Regions from separate parts of the Paenibacillus sp. 2TAB19 genome, predicted to be linked through region 2. Evidence: riboswitches for the same ligand, from Rfam matches in the RefSeq annotation. Region 2 holds a riboswitch; each other region holds the start of a gene.
The links. A riboswitch is a leader RNA that binds a small molecule or an ion and turns the genes downstream of it on or off. The one in region 2 is predicted to bind cyclic di-AMP.

Region 1 (6,118 bases), on a different contig from region 2:
TGTCGTCGCAGCCGCCGTCACCGTCGTGAAGAGAGCGGATTGCGCGATGCCGAATCGAACCTCTTTGCCCTCCATGCTTCCCTGCGAGGCGTCGATGCCAAGCGCGGTCATTGCCGGGTTGCCCATCTTCTCGGCGCCATAAGCAACGCCAAGGAATACGAGGAACAAAGTCATCATGGCCGAAAAAATGATCCAGCCCTGCTTTTTATTTTTGGCGAATAAACCGAATGTGTAAGGCAGTGCTGCTGGAAGAACCCACATGCACAAAATTTCGATGACATTCGTTAACGGATTCGGATTCTCGAACGGGTGAGCCGAGTTGACGCCGAAGAAGCCGCCGCCGTTCGTACCGAGATGCTTGATCGATTCCAGCGAAGCGACCGGTCCGATCGCAATTTGCTGCACCGCGCCCTCGAATGTCTTGATCGCGATCGTCGGATCGAGTGTCTGCGGTACTTGCAGCGCAACGAGAACGAGCGTAACGATAAAGGCCAACGGAAGGAAAATTCTCGTATGGGCTTTAACAAAGTCTTCGAAAAAGTTGCCGATCGTTTTTCCTTTGCTCGTAATGCCCCTTACGAACGCGATTGCGACTGAAAACCCGGTTGCAGCGGATGTGAACATCATCATCATGATGACCGCCATTTGCGAAAAATAAGACAAAGCGCTCTCGCCGCTGTAATGCTGCAGGTTCGTATTGGTCATGAAACTGATAATCGTATTAAACGTTAGCGTAGGCTCCATGCTCGCCATGCCGTTCGGATTAAGCGGCAGCGCATGCTGCAGCCGTAGAATCAGATAGCTGAAAGCTACCAAAATAATGTTCGTGGCGATGAAACTGAGCGCATACGTTTTCCAGCTCATGCCCGCTCGATTCTTAAGTCCAATCAACCTGTAAATGAACCGTTCCGATCCTCCATATACTTTATCGAGCCGGTTGGACTCGTTCGAGAATACGTGATACACATACGTTCCGAGCGGCTTCACAAGCAGCAGAAGAACGGCAATGACAATTAATAGCTGCAAAATATCCATCGTTGTTCCTCCTGGTTAAAATTTTTCCGGGTGAATTAAAGCATATAATAGGTAACCGAATACGAGCACCGCAAGCGCTGCTACGATAATCATTCGCCATCGCCCCCCGTTTGCTTAACAGCTCTGTCGCACCAAGCAAGAAAACCATAAAACAATCCGAAGCAAACGATTAAAGTACCAATCATGTACAGATCCATCAAGGCAGTTCCCTCCTGCTATAGACATTTACAAAAAGTTATTTTTTCAATAGAAACCCAATTTCGCCGGTTTGCGAATGTACGATGTGATCTGCGCCAAGACCTTTATATATGACTCTTGGATTCCAATGCGTAGTAATGACGTAGATCGATCTAGACGTCCAATCCCTGCAGCATTGTATGAACCTGCAGCTAAGAGCTAAGCTGCTCTCAAAGATGAATACATCTCCAATGACCTTTTCCGGTATCATCCAACTATTCCTGTCATTAGTATTCACGTATAAAACGTTATTAAGTCCATGCTTACGAAGTTGTCTTTCCTCTAGCTTGCTGTTCGTCAGGACGATGAACGGCAGTCCGCGAAATACCAATGTTTTTATGAATGCTTTGCCAGCTTCATTAAGCCCGGCAACGATAATATGCTCCTCGCCCAACGGCAATCTCCTCCGAATTTCTGTAAAAAGGCAACAAAAAAGAAGCCTGCGGGAAAAGAGGACCTTTCCCCGCGGGCTTCTTCGGAGGCATGGCTAAGGAAGCCATGCCGAATCGGCACTGCGATGGTTGCCTCTCTCGATTACGCTTACGAGGTTAGCTGTCGGATTCGGGCGTGAGAGTCGCCCTACGCAAGGCAGTTAAGCCTTGCGATTCACCCCATGAGCACCTATGCGGCCGACTCCATCGCGGCGCATCGCTCTTTGGTTCCCCCGTTCCCGCAGACTGCTGCGGAACTCAGCGATAAAATAGCAATTAAAAACGAATCGTTGTATCATTCCTCTCTCCAAACCACGCTTACGAGGTTAGCTGTCGGATTCGGGCGGTGAGAGTCGCCCTACTTCGAAGCGGCATCCATGGTGCTGCCTCTTCGAAGATTCACCCCTGCCGTGCTGTCGTCCGACTCTCACATCGTACAAACGCACCGCTTCACATTTGGTTCCCCCGCTTTCCGCTTGCCTCGCGGAAACTCAGCGATCAGTCCATCGCAACTTCAATTGCGAATCCTGTATCGAATCTTACTCCCAGCCAAATTTTATGTAAAGCAGGTCCAGCGTCCATATTGGATAATATAGGAGCTTATAGAGTGATCGTTAACGTTTTCAAAAAGTTATAGCTCGATATTACTCACTTTTTCGCCAATTATCTCTCGTTTTTTGAAATTACATATATGCCTGAATTTCTTATCCAACACGCGCAAGCATGCTTTTTTTCAAATCATAAATAACAGAAGTAAAAACGAGTATTCCATCGAAAAAGCCTCTTTTCATGGATAAAATGATCGTCGCTCCTCTAATTTGCTCTTAGAGCGTCTTGTGCAACAAAATGAACCTTTTACAAATGCTTCGAATCGGTTTAGGATAGACGTCGAGCCGAAAAAGGCATATCATTATCGCTGAATTTGTCCATAGGATAAAGCGGGGGAACCAACAAGAGCAATCGTTCGATTGTTCGAATGGGGTGAATCCGAGGCAATGCCTCGGTAGGGCAGCTCTCTAGTCCGAATCCGTCAGCTAACCTCGTAAGCGAATAGAGGAGAGAATTTCATATGTTCACACAAGCACAAATCGACGAGCCATTACCTTCTTGCACCAACGACTGCCTGGTGCTAATCATTCGAAGAATCGAGATGTTCGTCATTCCTGATTACGACGGTTATTGCGCCGGGTATCGCGTCTGTCTCCATTTAACAACGACTAATGGATTAGGCTGGGGTGAGTTGTTCGTGAATGAAGCAGATAAACCGGCAGACTGGATCAGATGGGGCGGCATGCTGCATCGTTATATAGGTGTGATGCATGCTGAGGAAAGCCTCGTTGACAATCGCATTAACAGTTTGTTCAACGACGCGCTTCTTCACGTTCGGAATGACAAGAGTACGTTAAATCCCGCCAAGAMTGGAGATTTACTGAAGTGCTCCGTTTCCTATATCTCACTGTTTTAAGAGTAAGTTGTCAGAATATTTAGCGAAAAGCATTTACAAATGGTGCGAATAGATTTATAATATACGGCATACTAACGCTGAATTTTTCGTTTGAAAAAGCGGGGGAACCAACGCGAGCCACTACTTGGATCAATCGATCCGCTCGCAAGGGGTGAATCCAAGGATTTGTAACCTTGGTAGGGCGTCTCTCTGTCCGAATCCGACAGCTAACCTCGTAAGCGAAATAAGGAGAGGTTTATTTATGTTGACGAAATCCGATTGTCATCTTTKTTTTCTGTCCGATCAAGATCTTAGTGACAGTCTCACCATCACACGCATCGAGTTGTTCGTTATTCCTGCCCTCGCCGTCGACTCTTCCGGTTATCGCGTATGTCTTCGAATGCTAAGCAACAAAGGGGTCGGCTGGGGTGAATTTTTTGCGCCTGAGTCCGACAGCCAAATCGATCTGAAGCAATGGAGTGAGCCGCTGCGTCAATTCGTCGGAGCTTTCACGGATTCTGCCTCGTTGTATGACTCTCTACTGCCGGCACATGTGGATGGAAGACTCAATGAATTGTTCTGCACCGCGATCGACGATCTTCTCGCTCATACCGACAATCCTACCTTCATCGAAGGCAATACCGAAGAGACAGTACTTAAGAACCGTTCCGTTGCCTATGTGTCCATCCATTAGCGTTTTAGAATGAAGCAAGCCCGCTCCTACAGCGCGAAGGAGCGGGCTTGCTTACGTTACGGCGAGCTTATGATCCGGTCGAACGATAATGGCGGACACCGATATGCCATACCGCTAGACAAGGTACCAAGAACAATACACCAGCAAGTGGCAGCAGCATATAGAACCAGTGATTGCCGTTCTGCTTTCCAAGAATATAGAGCAACGGCAAATAATTGACGCATCCGAACGGGATCATATACGTAAACAGAACTTTAACCCATCTTTCGTAAATATTCAGCGGGTATTGTGCCATCTCCCGCCCTCCGTCCGTCAAAATGTTCGCGATCTCAAGCCCCTGAATCGTCCAAAAGCACATCGTTGCCATCAAGATATAGATGCCTGCGAAGATACATACGCCGCAAACGATCATCAAGATAAATGTCGTCACCTTGGACGCATTCCATTCAACCGGCAGCTTGTATAGTGCCCAGCCAAGCACAATCGCGCTTTGCAGCATCCGCCCGACTCTCGTGAACTCGAATTGCGACCCAAGCACCTGAAGTACTGTGCTGCGCGGGCGAACAAGCAGACGGTCGAACTCGCCTCTTCTCACAAGACCCGAGAAGGCATCGAAGCCCCGCGCGAAACATTCGCTTAGCGAGAACGCCATATGAATAATGCCGAAGCACAACGCAACCTCGAAAAAGGTCCAACCTTGCAGTTCCCCAAAGCGCTCGAACATAAAATACAAACCTGCGAACACCGTAACCGGTACAAAAAACTGTCCGAAGCTTAGCAGCCAGAAGGAAGCGCGATATTGCAGCTGCGACTTGAACAAAATCGATAAGTATTTGAAATAGAGTTGCATAGCGGTTAGCCCCCCTGAATGACTATTTGCCGTAGTGCCTTCCTCATCGTGGCCCAACCAATTCCTATGAGAACCCCAAGCCAGCCTACCTGGATGATGATCCCCCATAGCGCTTCCGTCTGTGAAATATGGCCTGAATATACGCGGAAAGGGAAGTCAACCGTCCAGCGGAACGGCAATACGTAAGTAAACCGTTGCAGCCAATCCGGCATAAGCGGTACGGGAATAATCATCCCCGCCAGGAATTCGCCGGCGATCGAGATCATAAGAATCGAACCTGTCGGTGAAAGTGTCCAAAATACGGAAATGTAAATCATCATTGATATCGCAACAATGACGAATAAGCCCAGCAGCAATGAAGCAACAAAGAAGAAAAGCGTTGGCCAGTCCGGAGGCGTTGTCATACGATACGGTTCCGGCAAAAAAAACACGACAAGAACAATCGGCAAGCAGCGCAACGCTGCGTTTGCCACGCGCTGCGCGAGCAGCTTGGCGAACCACAGCGGATATATGCCGATTGGCCTGCACAATTCATAGGCAATATTGCCGCTCGTAATGAGATCGAATATTTCATTGTCACGCGCCCAAAGCATGATGAACGAAAGAAAAATTTGCTGCAGCCAGACGTAAGTAATAATTTCCTTCAACGATATTGGCGGCTGCGCCGTGCTATGACTATAGAAAGCGATGTAGATCATAATGAATACGAATCCAAAAAACAACTGCGTTATTGCACCGGCAATTGCAGATGCGCGATATTGCAGACCATTAATGAATCTCAGCTTCCATACCGAGACATAGGCCCTCATATTTGATGCTCCTTATAGAGCTGAACGATCATCTCATCCAAGGATTCTTTTTCCTGCACGCCGAACCGTCTGCGCAGCTGCTCCAAGCTCCCGTCGTATAACAAAGTACCCTTGCCAATCATAAGAATCCGGTCGGCCAGCGCTTCTATATCGGCCATGTCATGCGTGGTCAGAATGACCGTAACGCCTTGCTCCTTGTTGATTGTCTTAATAAACTGCCTAACAGCCAGCTTGCTCACGGCATCAAGTCCGATCGTCGGTTCGTCGAGGAACAATACGCTTGGGCTATGCAGCAGCGAAGCCGCTATCTCGCAGCGCATTCTTTGGCCCAGACTGAGCTGCCTCACAGGCGTACGAATGAATTCTGCAAGGTCCAGCGTTTCCGTCAGCATTCGTAGATTGTCTTCATACCGCTTAGGCGGTATCTTGTAAATATCCTTGAGCAGCTCATAAGAATCAATCACCGGCACATCCCACCATAGCTGGGAGCGCTGGCCGAAGACGACACCGATATTTTTCACATAAGCAGTACGATCCGTCCATGGTGTATAGCCCATAATGGAGCAGCTTCCTTCATCCGGCACGAGTATGCCGCTCATTACTTTAATCGTCGTCGAC
Region 2 (6,701 bases):
GAGGAGAGGCGCGTGTTCTGGCAAGAGGAGGAGGTCGAGATGACCAGCAAGGAGTTTACGATGTTGAGAGTGTTCATCGAGCAGCCCAATCGCGCCTTCACTAGATCCGACCTGTTAATGCTTGTATGGGGCGACGATTATTTCGGCAGCGACCGTGCTGTCGATCATTTAATCAAACGCATCCGCAAAAAAATCGAGCATCTCCCCATTGAATCCGTGTGGGGACACGGTTACCGCATGCGAACGGAACGGAGCGTGAATGAATAGATGAAGCTTGTCCACCAAATCAATATTGCCTTTGGAGTCGCGCTCGTCATTGTGTTGTCCATCACTGCGGTGCTTATTCATTATGTGCTGCTGGATCACTTCATGGTCGCTCAGAAGCAGGACATGGCTCAGGTCAGTGCCGAAATAACGAAATCGCTTGAGCATTTTACGACGTTGTCGGCCGTTTCATCGATCGATAAAGGGACGGTAGCTTCGGAATCCGTGACGCTTACGCCTGTGACCGCGGCTGGCATAGCTGCCATTGTGACGGATGCGGAAGGCAATTATGTAGATGTGAAAGCAGGAGAATTTACACCTTCCGTTTCCTTTCAACTGCAGCCGTCAGCCAAGCTGGAGGCAACGGTGGCAGGCGCGGTGACCGTAGAGAACCTTGATTCCGTAAGCTTGCAAAAAATATGGGACGGAACCGACAGCCGTTATATTTCCAGCGTCACCAGCGTCCCTCAAGGGAAGCTTACGCTTCTGACCTCCGTCAGCAAAATCGAAGAAATCGAGCGGGCGCTGCTCGGACGGCTGCTCCTCGTATTCGCGATTGGCGGCGTACTTATGCTTGTGCTCAGCCATCTCATTACGAGAAAGCTTATTAAGCCGTTAATGAGGCTGAAGGAAGAGCTGACGAAGGTGAAAGGCAGACAGTTCGCCGACGTGCAGCTTGTGAAGGCAAGCGGCGAGATTGGCTCGGTAGCGCGTACGGTGCATGAAATGGCCGGAGAGCTGAATCGATTCAGCCGAGCGCAGAAGCAGTTTTTCCAGAACGCCTCGCATGAGCTGAAGTCGCCGTTAATGTCCATTGCGGGATATACGGAAGGTATTCGGGACGGCATATTCGAGGGTGAATCCATTAATAAGGGACTGGACATCATATTAAGCGAGAGCGCAAGATTGAAAAACATCGTAACGGAAATGACGCTGCTCGCCAAGCTCGACAGCGAGGAAGATATTTATGAACCGGAAGTGGTCAGCCTCAAGGAACTGCTTATCGAAACGATCGAACGCGTGAACCCGATGTTGGTTAAGAAAGAGCTGTCCCTACATCCATCGGTCGATGAGCATGAAGAGCTGCTCGTGAGGGCTGATCGGGATAAGCTGCTCCAGGCGCTGCTTAATATTTCGTCCAATGCGGTTCGCCATGCAAACAAGCATATTTATATTCACGCAGCCGTCAGCAAGGGACATGTCGAATTGTCGATATCCGACGACGGAAATGGCATTCCCGAGGAATTGTTGCCGTATTTATTCCATCGCTTCGTGAAGGGCAAGGACGGCGAAAGCGGGCTTGGGCTCGCGATTGCCCGTGCGATTGTCGAGCGCTGCGGCGGCCATATTACAGCGTCTAACCGCAAAGATGGCGGAGCGGAATTCTCGCTTGCTTTCCCGGTTGTCTAATAAATTAATTATTATCAAGGGTGTAGCGGATATTGTGGCGATTGAACGATTAAAATGRGCAAAGCAGGGACGTGCGCCACGTCTTGCGGTCATGTATGCGCATTCATGGATTTTCTATCGCTTTTTTAACGTTATTTGAGCGAAAACGTTGGTTTACATTCCATTCCCAGAGGACTATGATCGTAATGCACTAAAATATATATTCACGATCGCTGAGTTTCCGCTCTCGAAGCGGAAAGCAGGGGAACCAATCGCGACGCGCAGCATAAGCGAAAGCTTGCTACGTCGCCGGGGTGAATCCGAGAGTCGCTGCCTTTATGAAGGCTCGCTCGAGGTAGGGCGACTCTAAACGCCCGAATCCGTCAGCTAACCTTGTAAGCGTGTATGGAGAGGTGAATCAACTACGGCTCGTCTTATAGCCGCGGGGATTTCCCTGCGGCTTTTTTTGTTGTGCTCTTTTTTAAGGAAAACCATTCATTGACGGCGGTGACAGCATGTTAGCTTCAATCAAAAGATTATTAATCGGTCGACCGCTCAAGTCGAAGGAACTAGGCGAGCAGAAGCTCGCTAAGACGAAGGCGCTCGCTATTCTGTCTTCGGACGCATTATCTTCGGTTGCTTATGGTCCGGAACAAATTCTGCTTGTGCTAATGACGATTGGCGTAGCGGCGTTCTGGTATTCTGTTCCGATTGCAATTGGCGTATTGATTTTATTGACGGCATTAATTTTATCGTATCGACAAATTATTTTCGCTTATCCGCATGGCGGCGGCGCTTATGTTGTATCGAAACAAAATCTCGGCCTGTTCCCGGGGCTCATATCAGGCGGCGCGCTGCTGGTCGATTATATATTGACCGTTGCGGTAAGCGTATCGGCTGGAACCGACGCGATTACGTCGGCTTTTCCCAGCCTGCACGAATACACAGTTCTGATCGCGGTGATCTTCGTCATCTTCATCACGATATTGAACTTACGGGGCGTGACGGAATCGGCTTCGATTCTCTCTTATCCGGTGTACTTGTTCGTGCTGGCGCTGTTCATCATGATCGGCGTCGGTATCTACAACATCGCTACCGGTCACGTATCGCCGGAGCTGCATCCGCCGCTTGGCACGCCGGTTGCGGGTATTAGCTTGTTCTTGCTGCTGCGTGCTTTCGCATCGGGCAGCTCGGCACTGACGGGCGTTGAGGCGATATCGAACGCGATTCCGAACTTCAAGGATCCTGCTCCGAACAATGCGGCGAAGACGTTGGTTGCGATGGGAGCGCTGCTTGCGGTGTTATTTTCCGGTATCGTATGGCTCGCTTATTATTACGGGATTTCGCCAAAGGTGGAAGTGACGGTCGTATCGCAGATCGCCGAAGAGACGTTCGGACGCAACATTATGTATTATTTCATTCAAGGCACGACGGCACTAATTCTCATTCTTGCGGCTAATACGGGCTATTCGGCTTTCCCGCTGCTTGCGGTGAATTTGGCGAAGGATAAGTTCATTCCGCGCATGTTCACGGTGAGGGGCGATCGGCTCGGTTACTCGAACGGCATTATTATTTTGGGCGTACTGTCCATCATCCTCATTATTACGTTCCACGGGCAGACGGAGCATCTCATCCCGCTATATGCGGTAGGCGTGTTCATCCCGTTCACGCTGTCGCAGACGGGCATGATCGTGAAGTGGATTCGCGAGAAGCCGAAGGGTTGGGTAACGAAGCTTATCATTAATGCGACGGGCGCACTCATTAGCTTCGTTGTCACGATGATGTTCTTCCTAACGAAGTTCGAGCAAGTATGGTCGATTCTCATATTCTTGCCGCTAATCATTTATTTGTTCATGCGGATTAAGAAGCATTATGAAGCGGTAGGGGAGCAGCTGCGTCTGGCGACCTGCGAGCCTCCAGTTGCGATAGAGGGCAACGTCATTATTTTGCCGGTAGCCGGCATTACGCATGTCGTCGAGAACTCGATCAACTACGCGAAGTCGCTGAAAGCCGAACAGATTATTGCGGTGTACATTCCTTTCGAGCGGGAGGATGAAGCGGCATTCGAGGAGAAGTGGGAGAAGTTTATGCCTGACGTAAGGTTGGTGACGCTCCACTCGCCATATCGAACGATCATCCATCCGCTGCTCAAGTTCGTCGATACCGTTCAGCGTAAGGCAAGCGAGTCGAACTATCAGGTGACGGTTGTCATCCCGCAGTTCATTCCGAAGAAGGGCTGGCATAATATTTTGCACAACCAGACCAGCTTCATGATTCGAGCCAATCTGCTTCATCGCAAAGACGTGATCGTAACGACCGTTCCGTATCATTTGAAAAAATAATAGGTTGGTTTAAAGGGAGAGGCTGCACCATAAGCGTACTTATGGGCAGCCTCTTTATTGTGGGGTTATCAATAACGGGAATTCCTCCCGTTAATTTCAGAATTATTAGGTTTGAGAACGAAATAGCTCCGTTTTCCGGCGTTAATTTTTCCACTATGGCGACGATTTGCAGATAGGCCTGATATTAACGGGAATTTTTCCAGTTATTACTCCGAAATGGCCTACAGCCTCGAAAATAAAAGGAGTAATTCCAGTTATTTAGGTATGGTATTGGCATTGGCAACCTTCGTATGCTTAACCGTGCAAGCTGCTTGAGCTTTTGGCACGACTCGGGTGCAACTGCGCTTTCGGTATGAACGCATGAATGGCAAATGCGGCATACATAATGAAGAACGACATGAGGAAATACCCATACCTCGAAAAGGTGATGAACGGAAGCGCCGTTACGATAAAATACAGCGCCGTTAACCATAAGAGCGACAAATCCTTGCGTCGAACTTTCATCACTAACGTCATAATGAAGCCTAAGATTCCTATGCCGATCATAACGAAATGCGTTGATTTGACGAAATGCGGCTTTAGTCCGAAAATCTCTTTCCAGTAATAAGGAACTTTGAACATATCATTGACGCGATCCCCCGTGTATTGCCAAAGGTAAGTCATAGGCTGTGTTCGGAAGCCGTAATTTCGAATTTTCACGGCGAGCTCCTTCTGGAATCGATCCGAATCGATGCGATTGGTCGCGGATGCGATCTTATCGAAGTCGTCCTTGAATTTCTCGACTGCACCCGGCGGATACTGCCATTCAAGCTGAGAGCCAAGCAGCGAAGGATTACCCGATGACAACGTGAGCGGAATAAACTCATGGAAAACAATCGCGTTGCGGATCCACCAAGGAGACATGCACAGTAGAACGATGCCGGATACGACAAGGGCGGGCTTAATGAGCTGCTTCACCCGGTAGCCGTGAATAAGCATGTACACCAAGAAGACGAGCGGAAGCAGGGCAAAGTTAGGCCGCTCATAGATGCCTAGGCTCAAGCTTGCAGCAGCTAATGCGAATAACGGCAAGCTATGCCGTGTGACAGCCAAGTAGCCGGCGTAAAGAAACAGCCAAAGGAAGAACTGGCCGAGCACCTCCGTAAGAATGAGGTTGGCAGCGACATAGTTCGGTATATAGAGCGCGAATAAGAGCGCTGCAATAAGTCCGAACCGTTCATTAAGCAGACGACGGCTGAATAAATAGAATAGAACGATCGTGCCCGCCAAAAACAATATTTGCACGACGCGGAAAGCTTGTATACCTCCCCAATATCCGAACAGCTTCATACAAAAGGCGAGAACGAACGGAAGACCCGGCATGATGAATACGGTAGATACGTCCGGCTCATGGTAGGTGAATATTCCATGCTGCAGAAGCGTCTCTGCACTGCGGATGTATTTTACGTCATCGTTGTTATATTCGGTGAAGCTTCCGAGATACATGTCATGGCCTTGGCTGAATGTAATGTACGTGCTTATGATGACGACGAACGATACGATTAGGACAAGGGCGTGGCAGCTAGTGAATGACCGCCATTTGGTTAACATGGTGAAACACTACCTTTCTTGTTATAAACAATCTGCGAACAACATCGTCGCAGGATTACTTATTGTAGCATGAGTTCCTGTTATATGGTATCAGACGGACTTATCTGCCAAATTGTTACTTCGACTAGGGAAAGCTATCGTTCTATACACATATAGTTAACTACTGCTATTAGTGAGTAGGGGAGATGACAGGTATGGGAAAAGGGTTTCGTTCGATGGTTCATTTCCTGAAGCCGGAGGGTCCGTATAATCTGTTCGTTCGGTTCATAAGTCCGAACCCGGTTACGCCTACCGTACCGGTATCGCGTGTGCCTGTCATAAGCAAGGAAGCGTTCATTAGTCCGTTTGTAAGCATTATCGGGGACGTGACGATTAAGGGAGGGGTGTTCGTGGCGCCTAGCGCAAGCATACGCGCAGACGAAGGGACACCGTTCTACATTGGCGATCGCACGAATCTGCAGGACGGCGTTATTTTACACGGGTTGAAGGATGAATACGTAACGGTCGGAGGCAGTCGCTATTCAATCTATATTGATTCGGAGGTTACGTGCGGACATGGCGCGATCATCCACGGACCTGCGCTGCTCGGGGTGGGCTCGTTTGTCGGCTTCCATGCGCTCGTGTTCGATGCGGAGCTGGGCAGCGGCGTATTTGTTTCCAATCACGCCGTCGTAACCGGCGGTGTCCGTGTCGCAGATAATCGGTTCGTTCCACCTGGGGCTGTGATCGACATGCAATCGAAAGCCGATGGTCTTAGCCTATTGCCGATGGAGAAGCAACAGTTCGCGAAGGAGGTTCAGCGCGTGAACCAAGCTTTTCCGGCAAGCTACAGCATGCTGTTCGGAGAGCGGCGCTGCTCCTGCGGCCTTGCAGCCGAATCGCGGCGGCAGAAATGAATTCTTAATAGGATTAATAACTAGTTTCTTAATAGCGTACACTACCGGTAAAAAGTTAAGGTGGTGAAACGTCTATGAAGTGCAGAGCTGTCATAAGGGGATTATTGTTTGTGTGCGGTGTGATAGTAATCCAGATCCATACAGTCGGTGCAGAACCACGCGGCGATGTTCCTCCGTTTGAGAAACCTTATTTAGATGGGGGCTTTAAATCGGTTGAAGA
Region 3 (6,701 bases), on a different contig from region 2:
GCATCCTTATATTGGACGAAGCTACTTCATCCATCGATGCTCAGACCGAGCGCCTGCTTCAGCGAGGCTTGAATGAATTGCTCAAAGGACGCACATCGTTCATTATCGCGCATCGCCTCTCCACCGTTAAGAACTGCGATAGGATCATGTATGTGTCAGATAAAGGCATTGCCGAATCAGGCTCGCATGACGAACTGATGGCTCAGAGAGGTCGCTACTACAAGCTGCACTCCGCTCAGAAGATGGAGGCTTAATGCTCCAATTGAACAAAAAACAAGGCTCCAATCGTATCGTTTACGATTAGAGCCTTGTTTTTTACCTTCCTAGCAACTCTTCCATTATTAAAAGAAATTATTAAGAAGCGTATCGGAGAAAAATGGAGCAGTTGACAATCCAGTAATATGGTATAATTTATTGCAAGAAACGCTGATAGCGAGGTGAATGTACTATGCAATGGCAAGAAGTTCGGAATATTTACCCCAGCCAGTATGTTCTGCTTGAAATCCTGACTTCCCATACCGAAGGTAATATTCAGTATGTTGATGAAGTCGCATTGGTTAAAGCGATTCAAGATCCAGATGAAGCAACTAAACAATTATTTAAGTGCAAGGACAACAACATTGTCTACCATACCGGCCAAGAGAAAATAGCTATTGAACTTAGACATAACCCTTTATATCGGAGTAGACGAAATGCAGATTGAATATATTCACAATTTACTCCAAACGTCCATGACCATTTGTTATAAAGGGCGCTCTTTAACTGTCGACAATTTAGTCATTGATACTGGCGCAGCGCATTCCCTTTTGTCCTCTGATATCGTTTCAGAAATCGGCATACATTTCGAGAATGGAGATACGCTTGTAAGAAGCTTTGGAATTGGCGGAGATGAGTATTCATTTCAAAAGCAGATAGATGAGATTCAGCTCGGTAACTTTAACATGAAGGATATTAGAATTGATTTTGGCGTATTTCACGATGATATCAATTACATTAATGGACTTATTGGTCTAGATATACTTAAAGGCGGCAACATGGTCATCGATCTCATGAGGATGGAAATGTATCCTGCACCAATTGCATAAAATACAAATGGGGACGTGCATCATTCGCACATCCCCATTTGTATACTTTCCTATATTTTAAAACAAAACTTTAACACCTAACATGTCTGCGTTTGAAACCAAGCCTCCCTTTCGCCGCTTCCTTCTGAATGTTAGCCAAAGCGTGTATGAGCTTGGTTGGTTTCTTGTCTTTACCGACTTCTACCGGGCCTACTGCCTCTGCGGTCTCGACCGCCTTCTCATGGAGCGGCACATAGGATATCGCCACGGTGTACAAAAAGTTATTCATCGCATATTTCGTTCGTTCGGGAGCATCATGGATCGTATTTTTCACCAATTCGAGCATATTGGCTAATTTACTTTCGTCAAATTCACTGTCCTTCCGATTGCCGAGCAGCCAGCAGTAACAGCTCCACCCCGCTGACATACGCATCTCTTCTCCGCTTGCGATCCATTTATCGGCAACCTCTTGCGCAATATCCGCTTCTGCCAACGTTACCGCGACCACATAATCAGACAGCATGAAAAAATAAGCCGAATCCATCCAGCGATCATAATCCGCTACCGTCATCGCATTGGGATCAGCAATAATGCCGGCAAAGTACATAGCATCGTAGTTACCTGTGGCATAGAGCTGCTCGGCCAAAGGTTGATTGATTTTCGTTTTCTTGAAAATAGGCTTCATAGCCCCTGTAGCAACACCAAATAACGGCTCTTGCGCACCATTCGAAACGTATATTTTCTTCGTTCGTTCCTTGCCGAGAGCTTCAAGCTCCTGCATAACCTCTTCTAGATTCATCGGTCAACACTTCCTTTTTTATAGAGGTTTTACCTTTTATAAGTCTCTTAAACATGCAAATCGCGTTTCCTAAATAATATATACGTCATTATCGTCAAAACTGCAATAAATACGATAGATATGAGGACAAATGCAACATCCAACCCACCGCCATACATAATATCTTTTGCTTCAAAATATTTAAACGGCGTGAGCACTTTTAAGGTTTCGAGTTTCTCGTTCAAGTCGATGGCAATCGATAGAATGAACGTGATAAGCAGGATGCCTGTTGCAAGCGAGACTGCCTTTTTCGGGTTTTTGTATGCGGCAGCGATCGACGTACCTATAACCAGGAAGAGAAGCTGCAAGATGAACATTCCGGACATGACGATGGCAATATCATCATTTACAGCTTCGCCATTACTGTACTTGCCTACAATAACAACGCTCGAAACCCAGGCAACGATATTTAATATAAGGATATTGGCTAACGCCCCCAGTATTTTCGCCGTAACGATTTGATTGCGCGATGCCGGTTTCGTGAATAAGAACTCTGCCGTTTTATCCCGTTCTTCCTTTGCGATAATATTGGCTCCGAGCATGACCGCATGGATCGTTGCCATCAACAAAAAGTATATGGCCAAGATTCCAAAATAACCGCTAGCCTTGGATAGATCCAGATCCCCCGAGCCCATAAACGCTTTGAGAGCTTTGGGCATATCCTTCATCATGCTGTTAAGTTGTCCGCTTGCTGCCGTTGCTTCATATTTGTTCATACCGCTTGCAAGCAACAGAATGATTCCAATGCTCCAAAAAATAATCGATTTTCGGTACGTTTTCATTTCCCTGTAAAAAACATTCATTTTGCACCCCACCCTGTCGTTTTCTCTTATACAGCATGAACATCTTTTTTCCTATAGACGGCGTAGCTGACAGCGATGGAAACGATAATGATGCCGATGGCTGCCGCGAGATAGGAAGCTTCATACTTGGAGCTTTCGATAATCAGCTTAGGGTCAAAATATTTGAATGGCGACAAATAACGTTTGGCGCCATCATCGCCTGCCGCTACGAGCATGCCGATTACAAAAAAGGCGAACACGGTACCGAGCGAAACGGATAACACAGCCTTGATCTTAGGAAACACAACGGAAACGATAATGCCTATGGCAAGGAAAATGAGCTGTATAAACAACAAGGTTAACGAAATCATAAAGAATAGTTTCCCGCTATAATCTTCCGTCTTCATCTGGACTGCCATGAGGTTTGCCGCAATGAGATATAGAACATTCGTAACCGCTAATGAAACAACGGCAGCCATCAGCTTGGAAGTCATTATTTGCGTACGCGTTACGGGTTTCGTTAAGAGAAAGTCTGCTGTTTTCTCACGGACCTCCTTGGAAACAATCGACGTTCCCAGAATCATCGCTTGAATAGCGCCGCAGAGCGTAATGTACATGAAAATATAAGAATAAAAGCCTAATAGGGTCCCTATGCTTTCGAGCTCAATTCCGAGCGCTTTTCTGACGCCTTCGGGATAGCCTTCCAGCACTTTGGTAAATTCGTCAATGTCCTTGGACATGCCAGGAAAGAGCGAGAGGAATAAGATCATGATGCCTATTAAAGAGAGCGTCCATATCAGCATCGATTTTCTGTACGCCTTCAACTCATGCACAAACATATTCATCGCCGATCAGACCCCTTTTTCATAATAATGCATAAAGATTTCCTCAAGGTTCGGCTCTTCGATCCACAAGTTCTCAATTTCAATTTCAGCTATCTTTCTCATCACATGGTTTATATTGCCTTTAAATAAAAAGCTCGTTGATTTCCCGTTCACCGAAATATTGTTCACGCCGGCCATATTGAAAAAATCGGGTTCAAGTTGTTCTGACGTATCTACCGTAAACTTTTTGTAGTTATTTTCTTTTAAAGTACTGATTTTTTCGACCGTAACGATTTTTCCCTCTTTAATAATCGCTACTCGATTACATAACCGCTGAACTTCGCTTAAGATATGGGAGGAGAATAAAATCGTGGCTCCTTTTTCATTCTCTTCTTCAAGCAATTCGAAAAACTTTTGCTGCATGAGCGGATCAAGGCCGCTGGTAGGTTCATCAAGAATAATGAGCTTCGGACTATGGAGCAGACCTTGAACGATACCCACTTTCTTTTTGTTGCCTAAAGACAGGTCATCTATTTTTTTCGTTAGATCCAGATCCATCATTTCAGCCAATTCTTTTATTCTTTTTTTGCAATCCTTTTTGAAAAAGCTGGCTGAGTAATTCAACAAGTCTGCGACCTTCATATTGTCGTAATAAAAAACCTCCGACGGCAAATAACCGATTTCCTTTTTGATTTCCGGAGCAAACTTGATGCAGTCTTTACCGAATATCGTAGCGCTGCCGCTTGTCGGATAGATGAGAGACAATAACGTTCGGATCGTCGTTGATTTACCTGCCCCGTTCGGCCCGATAAACCCAAAAATTTCTCCCTCTTCAATGGAAAAACTAATATCAGTTATTCCTCTTGCTTTGCCGTACGTTTTGGTCAGTTTGTTAATTTCGATCGCATTCATTGGGCAGCCTCCTCGTAATTTCCATGCTTATACGCAACAAAAAGAAGCCCAGAGAGCAGAGATACTCTACTCTCGGACTTCTTGCATAACGAAAAAGACGAGCCTATGCAAGGCACGATCGCGGTTCTCTCTCAATACGCTTACGAGGTTAGCTGTCGGATTCGGGCTTGAGAGTGCCCTACCTCATACTTGCTAAGGCAAGCGAAAGGATTCACCCCATGAAACCATTCGGATGGTTTCGGTCGGGTCCCCCGTTTCCCTGTTTGGGAATTTAGCGTTTGACTCATTTAGTTGTTGAACAAATCATACGCCCAACCTTATGCAAAGTAAAACCGAAATTCAGAGGGTTTTAGCTGATTTTTGATCCAATCCTTGAATGGCATCGGCTTAATTGGGCAGTAGCACTTATTATCGATAAGTATGCCATTATTTGCTTGTATTTTCGTCATATAGCATGGAGATAGACGTTCGGCTGCGCTTGTACGCCCAGTGGTTCGTTGGTCCCCGGCCGCCGCCGATATGTATCGCGTTTTCGATTGCCGCTTGGATGAAAGCTTTGGCCTCTCGCATAGCGCTCTCGACATCAAGCCCGCGAGCGAGCCCTGCTGCCAGAGCAGCTGAGAATGTGCATCCCGTACCATGCGTATGTCCCGTAGCGATGCGTTTGCCTGCCAGCTCGGTGAAATAGCGGCCGTCAAACAGCAAATCCACGGCTTCCGCCCCCGCGTCATGACCGCCTTTGATAATGACATAACGAGCACCGAAGCCGGCCAGTTTCCTTGCCGCTTCTTCTTTATCCGTCTTGCTCAGAATCGAGCTGCCCGTAATCTGCTCCGCTTCCGGTATGTTAGGCGTCACGACTGCCGTAAGCGGCAATAGCTTGCCCGTTAGGGCGCGAATTGCCTCTTCTTGCAGCAGCACGGCACCGCCCTTCGCTACCATGACGGGATCCACGACAACCTTCGTCCATCCGAACGTCCGGATCGCTTCGGCAACCGCAAGTATGATTTCGCTGCTGAACAGCATGCCCGTCTTAACGGCATCTACTCCGATATCATTGCCTACCGCATGGATCTGCTGAGTAATCGCATCCGTACTCATCGGGTATACGCCATGTACGCTAAGCGTATTCTGGGCAGTCACCGCCGTGATTGCGGACATACCGAAGACGCCAAGCTCTTGGAACGTTTTCAGATCGGCCTGAATGCCCGCGCCTCCGCCGCTATCGGAACCAGCGATTGTTAAAGCCTTTGCAACCTGTTGCCTTGAATAGGTATCCATCTATACGCTCAACCCCTTCTTCCAAACCGTTCCGGTGAGAAAGCTTGATTATATTCGGCTGTTTCCTTGCCTTCCAGGCAATCGGCTGCAAGCATGGCCGTAGCCGGACTAAGCAGAATGCCGTTGCGATAATGACCGACCGCGAATGCGACATGGCTGGCTTCCTTCAAAGAGCCAATCAAAGGAAAACCGTCTTGCGTGGAAGGACGTAAGCCTGCCCATCGGTGAAACGGGGTCTCGTTCTCAAGGAAAGGAAACGCTTGTTTATTCCATTTCCTTAGACGGTCGATCCCCTTATCCGTTACCGAAGTATCGAAGCCGGCAACATCCTCCGAGGCTCCGCATACTAACGTACCGTTCTCTTTGCCTACCAAATAACCCTGATTGCTGAACACCATATGCCGAACAGGCTTATCTTCTGCCTCGTATGCACAGATCTGGCCTCGAATCGGGTACACGGGAATGCGGATGCCGAACGTATCGGCAAGCTCCTGCACCCATGCCCCGGAGCATACAAGCAGTCTGTCCGCGCTGAACGAGCGTTGATCCGCAGACTGAACGGATATTTCATCCCGCCATTCGGCGATGGACAGCTTGCCTAGATTCTCATGAATGATGACCCCTGTTAATCGACACGCCTGCTCAAGCGCGCTTACGTAGTGCGGCGCGTAAAGATGGCTCTCTTCCGGCGTATGAAGAGCTGCCCGTACGTTCCTCGATAGATTAGGCTCCAGAGCGAACAACGCATCTCCTTTCAGAATGCTGCCGGAGGATCCATGCTGCTGCTGCCATAGGAGCCTGCCTTCCAGAGCGAGCAAATCCGCGTCATGGTATGCAATATAAAGGCTGCCCGAATTGGTGTATTCGAAATCGCAGCCCGAAACCTGCTTGACCATTTGTTGCCAATCAGGGTATAACTGCAGGCTTTGCAGACAAAATCGGAAAAAGGCATCTGGGCTCTCTACATTTTCGGAATAAGGCGCCAGCATGCCCGCGGCCG

Region 1: another riboswitch for cyclic di-AMP. It lies ahead of AB4Z33_RS00190 (hypothetical protein); the one in region 2 lies ahead of AB4Z33_RS02680 (APC family permease).
Region 3: another riboswitch for cyclic di-AMP. It lies ahead of AB4Z33_RS17355 (ABC transporter ATP-binding protein); the one in region 2 lies ahead of AB4Z33_RS02680 (APC family permease).

The regions. Positions count from the first base shown of each region.
Region 1 covers NZ_JBFRGE010000001.1:35,311-41,428, forward strand. The annotation lists gene kdpA (potassium-transporting ATPase subunit KdpA) at 1-1,035, opposite strand, end outside; gene kdpF (K(+)-transporting ATPase subunit F) at 1,051-1,128, opposite strand; gene AB4Z33_RS00180 (hypothetical protein) at 1,271-1,666, opposite strand; cyclic di-AMP (ydaO/yuaA leader) riboswitch at 1,795-1,977, opposite strand; cyclic di-AMP (ydaO/yuaA leader) riboswitch at 2,004-2,210, opposite strand; cyclic di-AMP (ydaO/yuaA leader) riboswitch at 2,608-2,767, shown strand; gene AB4Z33_RS00185 (hypothetical protein) at 2,773-3,168, shown strand; cyclic di-AMP (ydaO/yuaA leader) riboswitch at 3,234-3,404, shown strand; gene AB4Z33_RS00190 (hypothetical protein) at 3,410-3,841, shown strand; gene AB4Z33_RS00195 (ABC transporter permease) at 3,909-4,691, opposite strand; gene AB4Z33_RS00200 (ABC transporter permease) at 4,697-5,500, opposite strand; gene AB4Z33_RS00205 (ABC transporter ATP-binding protein) at 5,497-6,118, opposite strand, start outside.
Region 2 covers NZ_JBFRGE010000004.1:26,666-33,366, forward strand. The annotation lists partial or broken gene AB4Z33_RS02670 (response regulator transcription factor) at 1-267, shown strand, start outside; gene AB4Z33_RS02675 (sensor histidine kinase) at 268-1,674, shown strand; cyclic di-AMP (ydaO/yuaA leader) riboswitch at 1,875-2,071, shown strand; gene AB4Z33_RS02680 (APC family permease) at 2,169-3,995, shown strand; gene AB4Z33_RS02685 (glycosyltransferase family 39 protein) at 4,290-5,585, opposite strand; gene AB4Z33_RS02690 (carbonate dehydratase) at 5,780-6,481, shown strand; gene AB4Z33_RS02695 (hypothetical protein) at 6,556-6,701, shown strand, end outside.
Region 3 covers NZ_JBFRGE010000036.1:38,120-44,820, reverse strand. The annotation lists gene AB4Z33_RS17385 (ABC transporter ATP-binding protein) at 1-254, shown strand, start outside; gene AB4Z33_RS17380 (hypothetical protein) at 449-703, shown strand; gene AB4Z33_RS17375 (retropepsin-like aspartic protease) at 693-1,085, shown strand; gene AB4Z33_RS17370 (DNA alkylation repair protein) at 1,156-1,863, opposite strand; gene AB4Z33_RS17365 (ABC transporter permease subunit) at 1,911-2,705, opposite strand; gene AB4Z33_RS17360 (ABC transporter permease subunit) at 2,732-3,529, opposite strand; gene AB4Z33_RS17355 (ABC transporter ATP-binding protein) at 3,536-4,420, opposite strand; cyclic di-AMP (ydaO/yuaA leader) riboswitch at 4,542-4,707, opposite strand; gene thiD (bifunctional hydroxymethylpyrimidine kinase/phosphomethylpyrimidine kinase) at 4,847-5,701, opposite strand; gene thiO (glycine oxidase ThiO) at 5,710-6,701, opposite strand, start outside.